DNA from 2 places in the Variovorax boronicumulans genome. Region 1 is predicted to be linked to the other one. Evidence: predicted binding sites of a transcription regulator. Region 1 holds the regulator's gene; the other holds the start of a gene.
What was found. The regulator sigma-54, encoded in region 1, starts transcription at its own class of promoters, with help from an activator protein. The targets are predictions, from matches to a motif close to TGGCANGNAANCTGCTTT.

Region 1 (7,562 bases):
CACATGCCCATCCACCGCCGCGCGCGCATGGGCCTGAGCTACCTGCCGCAGGAGGCCTCGATCTTCCGCAAGCTCACGGTCGAGGAAAACGTGCGTGCCGTGCTCGAGCTGCAGCGCGAGCCCGACGCCAACGGCCGCATGATGCCGCTGACCAAGCAGCACACCGAAGAGCGCTTGGCCGACCTGCTGGCCGACCTGCGCGTGGACCACCTGCGCGATTCGCCCGCGCTCGCGCTGTCGGGCGGCGAGCGCCGCCGCGTTGAAATTGCACGCGCGCTGGCCACCCAGCCGCGCTTCATCCTGCTGGACGAGCCCTTCGCCGGCATCGACCCGATCGCCGTGATCGAGATCCAGCGGATCATCAGTTTCCTGAAAGAGCGCGGCATCGGCGTGCTCATCACCGACCACAACGTGCGTGAAACGCTGGGCATCTGCGATCACGCGTTCATCATCAGCGACGGGCACGTGCTGGCACAAGGCACACCCTCGGAGATCGTCGACAACGCCGAGGTACGCAGGGTGTACCTGGGCGAGCACTTCCGCATGTAAGGGAGGGTCGGGTCTCCATGAAGCAAGGGCTGTCCCTTCGCGTCTCGCAGCATCTGGCGCTGACGCCACAGCTGCAGCAGTCCATTCGCCTGCTCCAACTCTCCACGCTCGAACTGAGCCAGGAGGTGGAGCAGATGCTGGACGAGAACCCGTTCCTCGAGCGCACCGCGGAAGAAGCGGCGCGCGAGGAATTCGGGCTGGACACGGCCGACGCGCCGGTGCCGCGCGACGACGCGGGCGAGGGTGAGGCCGAGTTCACGCCGTCCGCCGCCAGCACTTCCTCCACGTCCAGTGACACCAGCACCTCGACCCCCGACACCGATGGCCCCGCCGCCGAGATCGCCGAGCGCGAGCCCGACTGGGAAGGCGACGGCACCGTCGACATGGCGCCCGACGACAGCGAGTGGGGCAGCGATGCGCCCGCGCGCCAGAACAACCTGGGCGACGACGAGCGTGCCGATGCCACCGAACTCGCGCGCAGCCAGGAGTCGCTGCAGTCCTTCCTGCACCGCCAGGCGTTGAGCCTGCGGCTCAATGAAAACGACTGCGCCGCGCTGCGCTTCCTGATCGAGTCGCTCAACGACGACGGCTACCTCGAAGACTCGCTGCCCGCATTGGCCTCGGGCCTGGCGGGCGACGACAACGACCAGTTCGACGACCTCGTGCACCACTTCCAGGTGGCGCTGGGCCTGCTGCAGAGCCTGGAGCCGGTGGGCGTCGGCGCGCGCGATCTCGGCGAATGCCTGAGCATCCAGCTGAAGGCGCTCGCCAGCGAAGACGAGACCGAGGCCGAAGCGCTCATCCGCAAGACCGCCATCGCGATCTGCAAGCAGCCCATGGAGCTGCTCGCGCGGCGCGACTTCAAGCGCCTGGCCACGCTCACGCGCACCAACGAAGACCTGGTGCGCTCGGCGCTGCAGGTCATTGCGCGGCTCGAACCCAAGCCGGGGCGCCGTTTCGTCGACGTCGAACGCAACATCGTCATCCCCGACGTGATCGTCACCAAGACCGGGCGCGGCACGAACGTGAAGTTCCGCGTCATGCTCAACCCCGAGGTCATGCCGCGCCTGCGCGTGCACGACATCTACGCCGGCGCGCTCAAGTCACACAAGGGCGAAGGCAGCCAGGCGCTGTCTCAGCGGCTGCAGGAGGCGCGCTGGTTCATCAAGAACATCCAGCAGCGCTTCGACACCATCCTGCGCGTGAGCAACGCCATCGTCGAGCGCCAGAAGAGCTACTTCGTGCACGGCGAGCTGGCCATGCGCCCGCTGGTGCTGCGCGAGATCGCCGACGAGCTGGGCCTGCACGAGTCGACCATCTCGCGCGTGACCACCGCCAAGTACATGGCCACGCCCTTCGGCACGGTCGAGCTCAAGTACTTCTTCGGTTCGGCGCTGGGCACCGAGACCGGTGGCAATGCGTCGAGCACCGCGGTGCGCGCGCTGATCAAGCAGTTCGTGAGTTCCGAGAGCATCAAGAAGCCGCTGTCCGACAGCCAGATTTCCGAGATGCTGAAAGAGCAGGGCATCGAGTGCGCGCGCCGCACCGTCGCCAAGTACCGCGAAGCCTTGCGCATCGCACCGGCCAACCTGCGCAAAGCCCTGTAGAAAGCCCACAATGACCCGTCGCCTGCTGTCGCGCTGGGGGCATTGGGTCTTCGCCCTCGTGGCTGCATCGCTGTTCGCCGGCTGTGCCACCTTGCCCGACGACGCACCGCGCCCGCCCACCAAGGCCATCGCCGTCTCGGCCGACACCGCGCTCGGCAAGATCGCGCTGGCCTCGCAGCCCGACCCCGACCTCAGCGGCTTTCGCCTCATGCCCGGCGGCGACTTCGCCTTCGACACGCGGCTGCAGCTGGCGCGCCGCGCGCAGCGCACGCTCGACGTGCAGTACTACCAGATCGAGAACGACGAGACCGGCCGCTACCTGTTGCGCACCCTGCGCGATGCGGCCCAGCGCGGCGTGCGCGTGCGCCTGTTGATGGACGACCTGTACACGTCCGGCGAAGACGAGCTGCTGCTCGGCCTGGCCGCCACGCCGAACGTGGAGCTGCGCCTGTTCAACCCGTTCCCGGCCGGGCGCGGCAGCCTGCTCAAGCGCTTCACCGCATCGCTGTTCGACTTCAGCCGCGTCAACCGCCGCATGCACAACAAGCTCTTCATCGCCGACGGCGCGATGGCCGTGGCGGGCGGGCGCAACATCGGCAACCAGTACTTCCGCCGCACCACCGGCCCCAACTTCATCGACCTCGACACCTTCGTCACGGGTGCGCTGATCCCGCGCCTGGGCGTGCTGTTCGACCAGTACTGGAACAGCCCGCACGTGCGCCCGATCGGCGCGGTCGTGCACACCGACCTGCCGCGCGAGGAGCTGCAGCGCCGCTTCGACGCCGCCACCGGCCCCGACACCACGCCGCCGCCGCCCAGGCCCGCGCCCAACGACCTGCTCGGCTACAGCCCGGTGGCCGACGACCTCGACGCCGGCAAGCTGGGCCTGATCTGGACCACCGCCGAGGCGTATGCCGATTCGCCCGACCGCGTGATCGGCAAGACCGCGTCGTACGGCGGCGTGCCGCTGCTCGACGTGGACAGCGTGCGCTACAACGTGGTCGAGCAGATGCGCCGCGCGCGCAGCGAGGTGACGCTGGTGTCGCCCTACCTGATTCCGGGCGCGTCGGGGCTGGAGGTGATGCGCGAGATCCGCGGACGCAACGTGAAGATCAGCGTGGTCACCAACTCGCTCGCCGCCACCGACGAGCCGCTGGTGCACACCGCCTACCGCCGCTACCGCGCCGACATGCTGGCGCTGGGCGCCGAGCTGCACGAGCTGAGTTCCGCGCGCACGCGGCGCAGCGTGCGCCTCGGCCTCTTTGGCACGTCGGTGGGGCGGCTGCACGCCAAGTCGGCGGTGATCGACCAGCGCATCCTGTTCGTCGGCTCGATGAATTTCGATCCGCGCTCCGAGATTCACAACACCGAGATCGGCCTGTTCATCCGCAGCCCCGAGATGGCGCAGCAGACCTTGAAGCTGCTCGACGTGCTCAAGCAGCAGGGCGCCTACCGGCTGCGCTTTGCCGAGGGCGGCGATGCAGCGGCAGTCGGCTCGCGGCGCATCGAATGGGTCAGCGAGGAAGGCGGCAAGACCACCGTGCTGCACGAAGAGCCCGACTCGGGCTTCTGGGACCGCACCATGCTCGAGCTGCTGTCGCCGCTCACGCCCGAGAGCCTGCTCTAGCGCCTCAGGTGCCGCGAACGGCCGACCACACGAGCCGCAGGCCCAGCAGGCCCATCACGCCGCCGGCCGCGCGGTCGATCCAGGTCTTGTAGCGCAGGTAGGCCGCGCGCGGCGCGGCCGAGGACAGTGCCAGCGCGACGATCGCGTACCAGCCCGTCTCGATGCAGAAGATCACGGCCGGCACCGCGAGCGCCAGCACCAGCGGCACCTCGCGCGGCAGGAAGGCCGCGAAGATGCTCGCGTACACCACCGCCGTCTTCGGGTTGCTGATCTGCGTGGCCAGGCCGAGCAGGAAGGTGCGTCCGCTGCGGCCCTGGCTTCGGGGCGAGGCGTCCGTGTCGGGCGTGATCGCGAGCGGCTGCCGCGCGCCGCGCCAGATGCGAAAGCCCAGGTAGATCAGATAGGCGCCGCCGAAGGCCTTGATCGCGAGGTACAGCGCCGGCACCGCGAGGAACGCTGCCTGCAGCCCGGCCAGCGCCGCGATGGAGAACGCCAGCCCGCCGGCGCCCATGCCCAGCGCCGCCGCGAGCCCGTCGCTGCGCGAGGCCACGGCCGTGCGCGCCACCATCACGAAGCTCGGGCCGGGGCTCATCGCGCCCACGGCCATGGCGCCGGCGATGCCGAGCAGGGACAGGAGGTGGGCGTCGGTCATGAGTGGGCTCCGGTGGGGGATGGGTTCATTGCACGTTCACGGCTTCGACCTGCACCAGCAGCTTCACCTTGTTCTCGAAGCCGAAGTTCAGGCCCCAGGTGATGCCCCAGTCGCTGCGCTGCACGGTGGCCTCGAAGTCGCCGCCGCAGACCTGGCGGTTGATGAGCGGGTTCAGGTAGCAGTTGAAGCGCACGGCCTTCAGCGTCACCGGCTTGGTCTGGCCCATGAGCGTGAGCGTGCCGGGCACGTCGGTCACCTTGTCGCCGCTGAAGTCGATGCGCTCGGCCACGAAGCGGCCGGTGGGGAATTCGGCCACGTTGAAGAAGTCTTTGCTCTGCACGTGGCGGTTGAGCAGGTCGACGCCGGTGTTGATGGAGCTGATGTCCATCGTGATGTCGACCTTGCCGCTGGCGCCGGTGCCGTCGATCTGCACCGAGCCGTCCTTGGTGCTGAAGCGGCCGCGGTTGGTGGTGGTGCCGTAGTGGCCCATCTCGTACATGACGAAGGTGTGGGTCGGGTCGATCACGTAGCTCGCATTTTTGACCGGCCCGCCCGCGGGCTTGGCGGCCAGCGGCGGCGCGGTGTATTCCTGGGCCGTGGCGGCCAGGGGCAGGGCCGCGCCCGCACACAGGACCGCGGCGAAGAAGAGCTTGTTCATGGCAAGGGAAGAAGGATGCATGGGAAATGAAATCGTCGTCACAGCGGCCCGAGGCCCGCGAGCGTCAGCTTGAAGCGCACCTGCACCTCGTTGCCGACCACCGAGGTGTCGGTCCATTCGCCGTCGCCCACCTTGTAGTCGAGCCGCTGGATCGTGAGGGTGCCCGTGGCGACCGAATACGCGCCGCCCGACGACACGATGCTCACGGGCACTGTCACGTACTTGCTGACGCCCTTGATGGTGAGCTTGCCGGCCATCTCGAAGCGGCCCTCGCCCAGCGCCTTGATGGCGCTCGAGCGGAAGCTGGCCTGCGGGAAATGCGCGGTGTCGAACCAGGTCGGCTTGGGCAGCTCGGCATCGCTCATGGGCACGCCGAAGCCGGCGCTGGCGGTGTCGATCTGCAGCACGACCGAGCCGCCCTCGGGCTTCTTCGGATCGAAGGCGACCTGCGCGTCGAAGCGCTTGAAGCTGCCTTCCACTGGCACGCCCATCTGCTTGCTGACGAAGGCGATCTGGCTCTTCTCGGGCACCAGTTTGGCGGTGGTGGCCGGCATGGGCTCGGCCGCGGCGTGCAGCGCGAGGCCGAGGAGGGCGGCGGTGCCCCACAAAAGACGGGTCGTCATCCGGCGGATTCCTTGCGTGGCGCGGGCCACATGCGTTGCAACAGACCGTCGTGGTCGATCCAGTGGTGCTTGAGCGCCGCCGCCACGTGCAGCAGCGTGACACCGGCCAGCAGGAAGGCGCTGCGCTGGTGCAGCGGCTTGAGCACGGCCTCGGCGAAGTCCTTGTCGACCGCGACCAGGTCGGGCAACGGCAGCAGGCCGAACCACACGACCGGCACGCCCATGCCCGAGCTGTAGGCCCAGCCGAACAGCGGGACCGCGAAGAACAGCAGGTACATCAGCGCATGGCTGATGCGGTGCGCGGCCCGCTGCCAGGCCGGCATGGCCGCCAGCACCCGCGCCGACAGCGGCGGCGGGCGGTGCGTGAGGCGCCACAGCAGCCGCAGCGCCGACAGCAGGAGGATGGTGATGCCGGCCCACTTGTGCCAGCTGTAGAGCTTCAGGCGCTGCGGCGAGAAGGGCAGGCCCGTCATGTAGAGCCCGACGCCGAGCGAGCCAACGATCATCGCCGCGAGCAGCCAGTGCAGGGCCATTGCGACCCGCCCGTAGCGGGGCTCGCGCAGGGCGGCGGCGCCAACGGCAGGAGCGGGAAGGGGTTCGACGGGCATCGGGGCAGGGGCGGCGGCGGCCTGTGCGCGGAGCATAGCTCGGAAGCGATGACACCGCAGCGGGGCCGGCCCGCGCGGAGCGCTACGACGGCGACGGCGGTTGTTGTTGCTGCTGCTGGGCCCGCAGCAGCACGCGCCGCAGCGCGTCCGGCTGCACCGGCTTGCGCAGCGCGTGCCAGCCGCGCGCGGCGGCCAGCTGCTGCGTGGCTTCGGTGATGTCGGCCGAGATCAGCGCGATCGTCAGCGCGGGCTTGCGCTGCGCCAGTCGCTCGGCCAGCGCGATGCCGTTGAACGCACCGGGCAGGCGGATGTCGCACAGCGCCGCGTCGAGCGCGTCCAGGTCGGCCAGCGCGAGCGCCTCGGCGGCGCTGGCGTAGATGCGCGGCGCCACGTGCCAGTGCCGCAGCAGCGCCGAGAGGCTGTCTGCCACCACGATGTTGTCTTCGACCACCAGCACGGCGAGCCCCGGGCGCAGCACGGCGTCGGCATCGGGCTCGTCCAGCGCCACGGAGGGCGCGGGCGCCGGCACGGCCGCCGCACCGGGGCGGGCCGCCGGCAGCTCGAAGCTGAAGACCGAGCCCTTGCCCGGCGCCGAGCGCAGCGCGACCTCGATGCCCAGCTGCCCCGCCAGCCGCCGCACGATCGCCAGCCCCAGGCCGTGGCCGTGCTGCAGGTTGCGCTCCACGTTGCCGACCTGCTCGAAGTCGTCGAACACGCGGGTCTGCGACTCGGCGGCGATGCCGATGCCGCTGTCGCGCACCTCGACGCGCCACGCGCGCCCGGTGTCGGTGCCGGGCCGGCGGCGCGCCCGCACGGCCAGCAGCACGCGCCCGCGCGGCGTGAACTTGAGGGCGTTGTCCAGCAGGTTGGAGAGCACGCGGCGCAGCGCCACCGCGTCGGTCCAGGCCACCGCTTCGGCCGGGCAGCGCACCGCGACGCGGCCTTCGCCGGCCTGGCGCGCCAGCTCGTTCAGCAGCGGCGCCAGCGCCACCGCCGCCGGGCGCAGCGGATCGACCGCGGCCTCGATGCGGCCGATTTCGAGCAGCTGGTTGGTCAGACCCTCGAGCGCCTGCTGCGCGCGCGAGAGCGAGGCCACCGTGTGCTGCACCGCCGCGCTGTCGGTGCCGTGCTGCAGCTGCTGGCGCAGCACCTCGGCCTGCAGCCCGATGGCCATCACCGGCTGGCGCAGGTCGTGGTTGGCCGCCGAGAAGAAGCGCAGGCGCTCGGCCTGGGCCTGC
Region 2 (7,562 bases), on a different contig from region 1:
AGCGCCTGCGCGAGCGACTCGACCAGCAGCTGCATGCGCATGTGCACGTAGTCGTCGGCCGGGCGCGGAAAGCGCGTGCGAAAGGCCCGGTAGAAGGCCTCGGACTGCGGCGTCTGCACGTTCGGCAGCCAGTCGGCCACCGCGACCACGCGGCCGATGCCCGCGTCGCCGATGGCGGCCGGCGCGCCCAGCGCATTGCCGTAGAAGGTGTAGAAGCTGCCGTTGAAGCCGGCTTCGCGCGCGGCCTTCACGAGCAGCGTGAGGTCGTTGCCCCAGTTGCCGGTGACCACCGCCTGCGCGCCGCTGGCGAGGATCTTGGTGGCGTAGGGCGCGAAGTCCTTCACCTTGCCCATCGGGTGCAGTTCGTCGCCGACGATTTCCACGTCGGGGCGTTGCACGCCCAGCTGGCGGCGCGACTCGCGCAGCACGGCCTGGCCGAAGCTGTAGTCCTGGCCGATCAGGTAGACGCGCTTGAGCGCCGCGTCGTCCTTGACCACGTCCATCAGCGCGGCCACGCGCATGTCGGCATGGGCGTCGAAGCGGAAGTGCCAGAAGCTGCAGCGCTCGTTGGTCAGCACCGGATCGACCGCCGAGTAGTTCAGGAAGATCGCGCGGCGCGAGGGGTCGCGCTCGTTGTTCTTGTCGATGGCATCGATCAGCGCCGCGGCCGTCACCGACGAGTTGCCCTGCAGCACGATGCGGGTGCCGTCGTCCATGGCCGCGCGCAGCGCCGACAGCGCTTCTTCGTTCTGGCCCTTGCTGTCGTAGCGGTCCAGTTGCAGCGGCCTTGCGCCGCCCGGCAGCTTCACGCCGCCGCGCGCGTTCACGCGCTCCACGGCCCACTGCAGGTTGCGGAACACGGCCTCGCCGGTGTTGGCGAACGGGCCGCTCATGCTCTCGATGAGCGCCAGCCGGATGGGGGCGGGTTGCGGGGCCTGGGCCAGGCCGGCGAACGGGGTCGCGCATAGCGCCGCCGCTGCGAATTTCAAGGCCTGGCGGCGCCAAATAAAGGGGGTTTTCATTGTCTTGAAACGCGTGCCGATGCGCCTAGATGAGGTGTCAAGCGGCACTCACGATGGAAAGGCCGCGCAGTGTAAGGGACACACATTCCATGTCCCCATTGTGTTCATTCACCCAGGAGTTTTCGCCATGTTCTTCACCCCCACCCACCGCGCGCATTTCGCTCCCCGTGCCCACGACCGCGCCTTCGAGCGCTTCGTGAACGAGGCTTTTGCCGGCGCCCGCCGCTCGCCCCTGGTCGAGCAGGACGACAAGAGCTGGACCCTGTCGCTGGACGTGCCCGGCCTGTCGCGTGAAGACCTGTCGGTGGCCATCGAAGGCGCCGTGGTCCGCATCGAAAGCAAGGCCGAAGCCAAGCGCCAGATCAAGCTCGCCTACGAGCTGCCGCAAGCCATCGACCTGGCCACCAGCGAAGCCAAGCTGGAGAACGGCGTGCTGACCCTGAAGCTGGGCAAGCTGGTGCCGGCAAGCCAGGTTTCGAACTTGCAGATCAACTAGTCCCGGCGATGCCCCCACGAAGAAAATGTTAGTGACAGCTTGTTTTGACTTTAAACAAGCGCCGTATTCACAATAGTGCCGGATAACGTCACATGATGTGACGATTTATTAGTACTTTCTTCTTCGTGGGCATCTCGTAAACGCATCGAGTTCCCGGGCGGTGCGGACAGCGGGTGTGCCTCAAGGCACCATGAAAACGCACCTGCAGTCAGCCAATGACAACGAACGGTCCGACACGCTCCTGATCTTCCTGCCAGGGGCCTACCTCAAACCCGAAGAGTTCGAGCGCGAGGGTTTCATCAGCGCCGTGCGCGAGCGGCACCTCGCAGCCGACGCACTGCTGGTCGATGCGGACGTCTCCTACTACTACGACCAGACCCTCAGCGAGCGTCTGCACGCCGACGTCATCGAGCCCCAGCGGGCCAAGGGCTACACCTCGATCTGGCTGGTCGGCATTTCCATCGGCGGGTTCGGTGCGCTGATCCACGAACTGGCGCGCCCGGGCTCGGTGGACGGCATCGTGGCGCTGGCGCCCTACCTCGGGCGCCGCGTGCTCGGCGCCGAGATCAAGAAGGCCGGCGGCCTGCGCGCCTGGCAGGCGCCCACCGGGCCGCAGCCCGACGAGGAACCCGACCGCAAGCTCTGGCCCTTCTTCCAGCAGTACCTGGCGCCGAAGCCTTCCCAGGACCTGCCGCCGCTGTACCTGGGTTTCGGCCTGGCCGACCGCTTTGCCAGCAACCACAAGCTGCTGGCCGACGCCCTGCCGCCGGGGCGCGTGTTCACCACCGAAGGCGGCCACGACTGGCCCGAGTGGCGCCAGCTCTGGCGCAACGTGCTCGACGTGCTGCCGCTGCCCTCGCTGGGGCGTGCACGGCAGCAGTCGGCTACGCGGTTTCCGGCAGCGGCGTCTCGGGCGTCATCAGCGATGCCATCGGCCATCGCGGCTTGACGTCGAAGGCATAGCGCTCCGAGGCCTGCGACAGGCCCGACTGCAGCCGCATCGCGGCGGCCATGGCGATCATGGCGCCGTTGTCCGTGCACAGGTGCAGCTCGGGGTAGTGCACGCGCACCTTGCGCTTGGCGCAGGCCGCGTTCAGCTGCTCGCGCAGGTTCTTGTTGGCCCCCACGCCGCCCGCCACCACCAGCCGCTTCAGGCCGGTCTGGTCCAGCGCCGCGAGCGACTTCTTCAACAGCACTTCGACGATCGCCGCCTGCGTGGAGGCGGCCAGGTCGGCCTTGCGCGCCTCGAGCTGGTCGCCGAGCTTCTTGGCCTGCGTGAGCACGGCCGTCTTCAGGCCGGCAAACGAAAAATCGAGATCGCCGCTGTGCAGCAGCGGGCGCGGCAGCTTGAAGGCCGCGGCGTCGCCGCCTTCGGCCAGCTTCGCGAGCCAGGGGCCGCCGGGGTACGGCAGGCCCATGAGCTTGGCGCTCTTGTCGAAGGCCTCGCCGGCCGCGTCGTCGATGGTTTCGCCGAGCAGTTCGTAGCGGCCCACGCCGTCGACCCGCATCAGCTGCGTGTGGCCGCCCGACACCAGCAGCGCCACGAACGGAAACTCGGGCGGGTCGGCGCTCAGGAACGGCGACAGCAGATGCCCTTCGAGGTGATGCACCCCCAGCACCGGCTTGCCCAGCGCCACGCCGAGCGCGCAGGCCACGCCCGCGCCCACGAGCAGCGCGCCGGCCAGGCCCGGGCCGCGCGTGTAGGCCACCACGTCGATCTCGGCCAGCGAGCGTCCGGCTTCGGCCATGACGGCTTCGGTGAGCGGCAGCACGCGGCGGATGTGGTCGCGGCTGGCCAGCTCGGGCACCACGCCGCCGTAGGCCTGGTGCATGGCGATCTGGCTGTGCAGCGCGTGCGAACGCAGCAGCGGCAGCGCGTCGCCGTGCGACTCGACCAGCGCCACGCCGGTCTCGTCGCAGGATGATTCGATTCCCAACAAGAGCATGGCGCCGAGTGTAGGGGCCGCCCGCCGGCGGCGCCCGCGAAGGGACAAGCGAGGCACGGAAGTTGCACGAGCGGAAGGCGCCCCTTCTGCGCCCCCACGAATGACTTCCGGCCTGAGCTTCCTGATCGCCGCGCGCCGATGCGAGATCGACGCGCTGGACCAGCTCGCGCGCACCAGCGAGCTGGTCGGCGCCATCGGCCGGCTCGTGCATGCGCTGCAGCGCGAGCGCGGCATGTCGAATGTGTTCCTGGCCTCGCACGGCGGGCGCTTTGCCGACCAGCGCGGCCCGCAGATCGCCGAATGCCTCGCGCTCGAGCAGCAGGTGCGCGCCGGCTTCGACCGGCTTGAGGCCGAGCACCACCGCGCGGTGGGCGCCGGCCATGGCGCGCGCCTGTTCAGCCGCATCGCCTGGGTGCTGCCCGGCCTGGACGCCCTGCCCGCGCTGCGCCGGCGCATCGACGCGCTCGAACTCCAGCCGGCACAGGCCGTGGCCGCCTTCGCCAAGCTCGTGGCCGGCCTGCTGGCGGTGGTATTCGAGGCGGCCGACGGCGCCACCGACCCCGAAATCTCGCGCCTGCTGGTGGCGATGTTCAACTTCATGCAGGGCAAGGAGTTCGCCGGCCAGGAGCGGGCCTTCGGCGCCGCCGCGCTCGCGCTGGGCCGGGGCGACGACGCGCAGCGCCAACAATGGCGCCACCTCATCGAGTCGCAGGAGCGCTGCTTCCAGGTGTTCATCGATTTCTCGGGCGACGCGGTGCGCACGCTCTGGCACGACAGCCAGTCGGACGCCGTGCTGGCCGAGCTCGAGCGCCTGCGCCGCAAGGGCGCCACCTCGGTGCCGGCCGACGCGCTGCTGAGCCAGGCCTGGTTCGACTGCTGCACCCGGCGCATCGACGCCATGCAGACGGTCGAGAACCGCCTCTCGGCCGACCTGCGCGCGCTGTGCGACCACAAGACCGCCCAGGCGCGCAGCGAACTGGCGGCCTACCGGCAGCTGCTCGGCACGCTGGCCCCGCAGGCCGGCGGCGCGCTGTTCTTCGACGATGCCCAGCAGGCGCAGGACGCCACGCCGGCGCAGCTGGGGCGCCACCTCGAGCGCTCGGTGCTCGACATGGTCCAGGAGCAGTCGCAGCGCCTGCAGGCCATGAGCGACGAACTCGACACCGTGCGTGCCTCGCTCAACGAACGCAAGATCGTCGAGCGCGCCAAGGGCCTGCTGATGGCGCACCGGCGCCTGAGCGAGGCCGAGGCGCACAAGATGCTGCGCCAGACCGCCATGAACCAGAAGCGCCGCCTCGTCGACGTGGCCGAGTCGATGCTGGCCATGGCCGACTACCTGCCGCTCGAACCTGCACCGCGGCGCTGACCCGGGCCGCTTGGATTGGTGCAGCGCACAACAGTTGTGCGTAGCCCGGTTTCGCAGGCCGACTGGAACTTTCTCCCGCACCGGCGCGCCCTGCCAGCTATCTTTTCCATAGCTCCCAACGGCAGTTGCGAGCTGGCACACCGCTTGCATGGAGCTTGTCACAGACCGCAAGGTCTTCAGGCAGGTTGCACCCAACGGCGGGTGCGGCCCACCGAACCGGACAAAGGCGTCCCCATCCCGCAAGGGCTCGTTCACGAGCAGCCCCTGCGCGGTGCGGACGCCTTTTCGTTTTTGTCTTTCACTTCTGGAGCCCCGCCCATGTCCGATCTGCTGCTGAAAACCAAACTGAGCCGGCGCCGCGTGCTGCAGGCCGCCGCCCTCGGCGCCGTGGGCATCGACCCGGCGCTGCGCGCCGCCGTCTGGGCCCAAGGCTCGGACAAGCCCGAGAAGGAAGAAGTGAAGATCGGCTTCATCCCGCTGACCGATTGCGCCAGCGTGGTGATGGCTTCGGTGCTGGGCATCGACAAGAAGTACGGCGTGAAGATCGTGCCCAGCAAGGAAGCCAGCTGGGCCGGCGTGCGCGACAAGCTCGTGAACGGCGACCTCGACATGGCGCACGTGCTCTACGGCCTGGTGTACGGCATGCACCTGGGCGTGAGCGGCCCGAAGAAGGACATGGCCGTGCTCATGACCCTCAACAACAACGGCCAGGCCATCACGCTGTCCAAGAAGCTGGCCGACAAGGGCGCGGTCGATGCCGCCTCGCTCGCCAAGCTCATCGCCAAGGAAAAGGGCGAATACACCTTCGCCCACACCTTCCCCACCGGCACGCACGCCATGTGGCTCTACTACTGGCTCGCCTCGGCCGGCATCGATCCGTTCAAGGACGTGAAGAACATCACCGTGCCGCCTCCGCAGATGGTGGCCAACATGCGCGTGGGCAACATGGACGGCTACTGCGTGGGCGAGCCCTGGGGCCAGCGCGCGATCATGGACGGCATCGGCTTCACCGGCATCACCACCCAGGACATCTGGAAGGACCACCCCGAGAAGGTGCTGGGCTGCACCGCGGAGTTCACGAAGAAGTACCCGAACACCGCGCGCGCCGTCACGGCCGCGATCCTCGAGGCCGGCAAGTGGATCGACACCGGCCTGCAGAACAAGAACAAGATGGCCGAAACCATTGCTGACAAGAGCTACGTCAACACCAGCGTGGACGCGATCAACCAGCGCATCCTGGGCCGCTACACCAACGGCCTGGGCAAGAGCTGGGACGACCCCAACCACATGAAGTTCTACAACGGCGGCGCCGTGAACTTCCCCTACCTGTCGGACGGCATGTGGTTCCTCACGCAGCACAAGCGCTGGGGCCTCTTGAAGGAGCACCCCGACTACCTGAAGGTGGCCACCGAGATCAACCGCATCGACATCTACAAGCAGGCCGCCGCCGCGACGCAGACGCCCGTGCCCAAGGACGTGCTGCGCACCAGCAAGCTCTTCGACGGCACCGTCTGGGACGGCAAGGACCCGAAGAAGTACGCCGAGTCTTTCAAGCTCCATGTCTGAGGAGAAACGCACCATGGTCAGCGCTGTCTTCCATTCCCCGCTCGACGCCGTGGCCTCGCAGGTCGCCGCGCCCGTGGTGTCCAGGCCCCTGGCACCCGCCCCTGCTGCGGCCGTTGCGGCGGCGGCACCCGTGCCGCGCACCCGCGCGCCCCTCGATCTGCGCGCCTTCTGGATGCGCGTGCTCCCGCCGTTCCTGGGCTTCGGCCTGCTGGTGCTGGTGTGGGAGATCGTGGCCATGAAAAGCACCACCGGCTTTCCTTCGCCGCTGGCCACCTGGCAGCAGGCGCTCACGGTGTTCAGCGATCCGTTCTACAGCAAGGGGCCGAACGACCAGGGCGTGGGCTGGAACGTGCTGTCGTCGCTGCAGCGCGTGGCGCTGGGCTTCGGACTGGCGGCAGCGGTCGGCATTCCGGCCGGCTTCGCCATCGGGCGCTTCGAATTCCTCTCGCGCATGTTCAACCCGCTGATCAGTTTGTTGCGCCCGGTGTCGCCGCTCGCGTGGCTGCCCATCGGCCTGCTGGTGTTCAAGGGCGCCAACCCGGCCGCGATCTGGACCATCTTCATCTGCTCGATCTGGCCGATGGTCATCAACACCGCCGTGGGCGTGCAGCGCGTACCCAGCGACTACATGAACGTGGCCAAGGTGCTCAACCTCAGCGAATGGAAGATCCTCACCAAGATCCTCTTTCCCGCCGTGCTGCCCTACATGCTCACGGGCGTGCGCCTGGCCGTGGGCACCGCGTGGCTGGTGATCGTCGCGGCCGAGATGCTCACGGGCGGCGTCGGCATCGGCTTCTGGGTGTGGGACGAGTGGAACAACCTCAACGTCGCCAACATCATCATCGCGATCTTCGTGATCGGCATCGTCGGCCTGGTGCTGGAGTTCGCGCTCATCAAGCTCGCCACCGCATTCACGTTCGAAGAGGTGAAGTCATGAACGACGACAGCAAGTACATCGAGATCCACAACGTCGAACAGGCGTTCAAGACGCCCAAGGGCCGCTTCGTCGCGCTGCGCGACGTGAACCTGAACGTGGCCAAGGGCGAGTTCGTCACGCTCATCGGGCACTCGGGCTGCGGCAAGTCGACGCTGCTGAACCTCATCGCCGGGCTGACCACGCCCACGCAGGGCGTGCTGCTGTGCGCCAACAAGGAGATCAAGGGCCC

Region 2: a site for sigma-54 is predicted at 3,516-3,533, ahead of VHAB30_RS05395 (nitrate regulatory protein). Genes of this name have one in related genera too.

Annotation. Positions count from the first base shown of each region.
Region 1 covers NZ_BKDH01000003.1:117,562-125,123, reverse strand. The annotation lists gene lptB (LPS export ABC transporter ATP-binding protein) at 1-549, shown strand, start outside; gene rpoN (RNA polymerase factor sigma-54) at 567-2,156, shown strand; gene VHAB30_RS23270 (phospholipase D family protein) at 2,167-3,783, shown strand; gene VHAB30_RS23265 (LysE family translocator) at 3,788-4,435, opposite strand; gene VHAB30_RS23260 (YceI family protein) at 4,461-5,093, opposite strand; gene VHAB30_RS23255 (YceI family protein) at 5,132-5,716, opposite strand; gene VHAB30_RS23250 (cytochrome b) at 5,713-6,324, opposite strand; gene VHAB30_RS23245 (ATP-binding response regulator) at 6,407-7,562, opposite strand, start outside.
Region 2 covers NZ_BKDH01000001.1:1,160,032-1,167,593, reverse strand. The annotation lists gene VHAB30_RS05415 (branched-chain amino acid ABC transporter substrate-binding protein) at 1-1,022, opposite strand, end outside; gene VHAB30_RS05410 (Hsp20/alpha crystallin family protein) at 1,150-1,518, shown strand; gene VHAB30_RS05405 (alpha/beta hydrolase) at 1,709-2,467, shown strand; gene tsaD (tRNA (adenosine(37)-N6)-threonylcarbamoyltransferase complex transferase subunit TsaD) at 2,403-3,464, opposite strand; gene VHAB30_RS05395 (nitrate regulatory protein) at 3,565-4,830, shown strand; gene VHAB30_RS05390 (CmpA/NrtA family ABC transporter substrate-binding protein) at 5,149-6,396, shown strand; gene ntrB (nitrate ABC transporter permease) at 6,410-7,333, shown strand; gene VHAB30_RS05380 (ABC transporter ATP-binding protein) at 7,330-7,562, shown strand, end outside.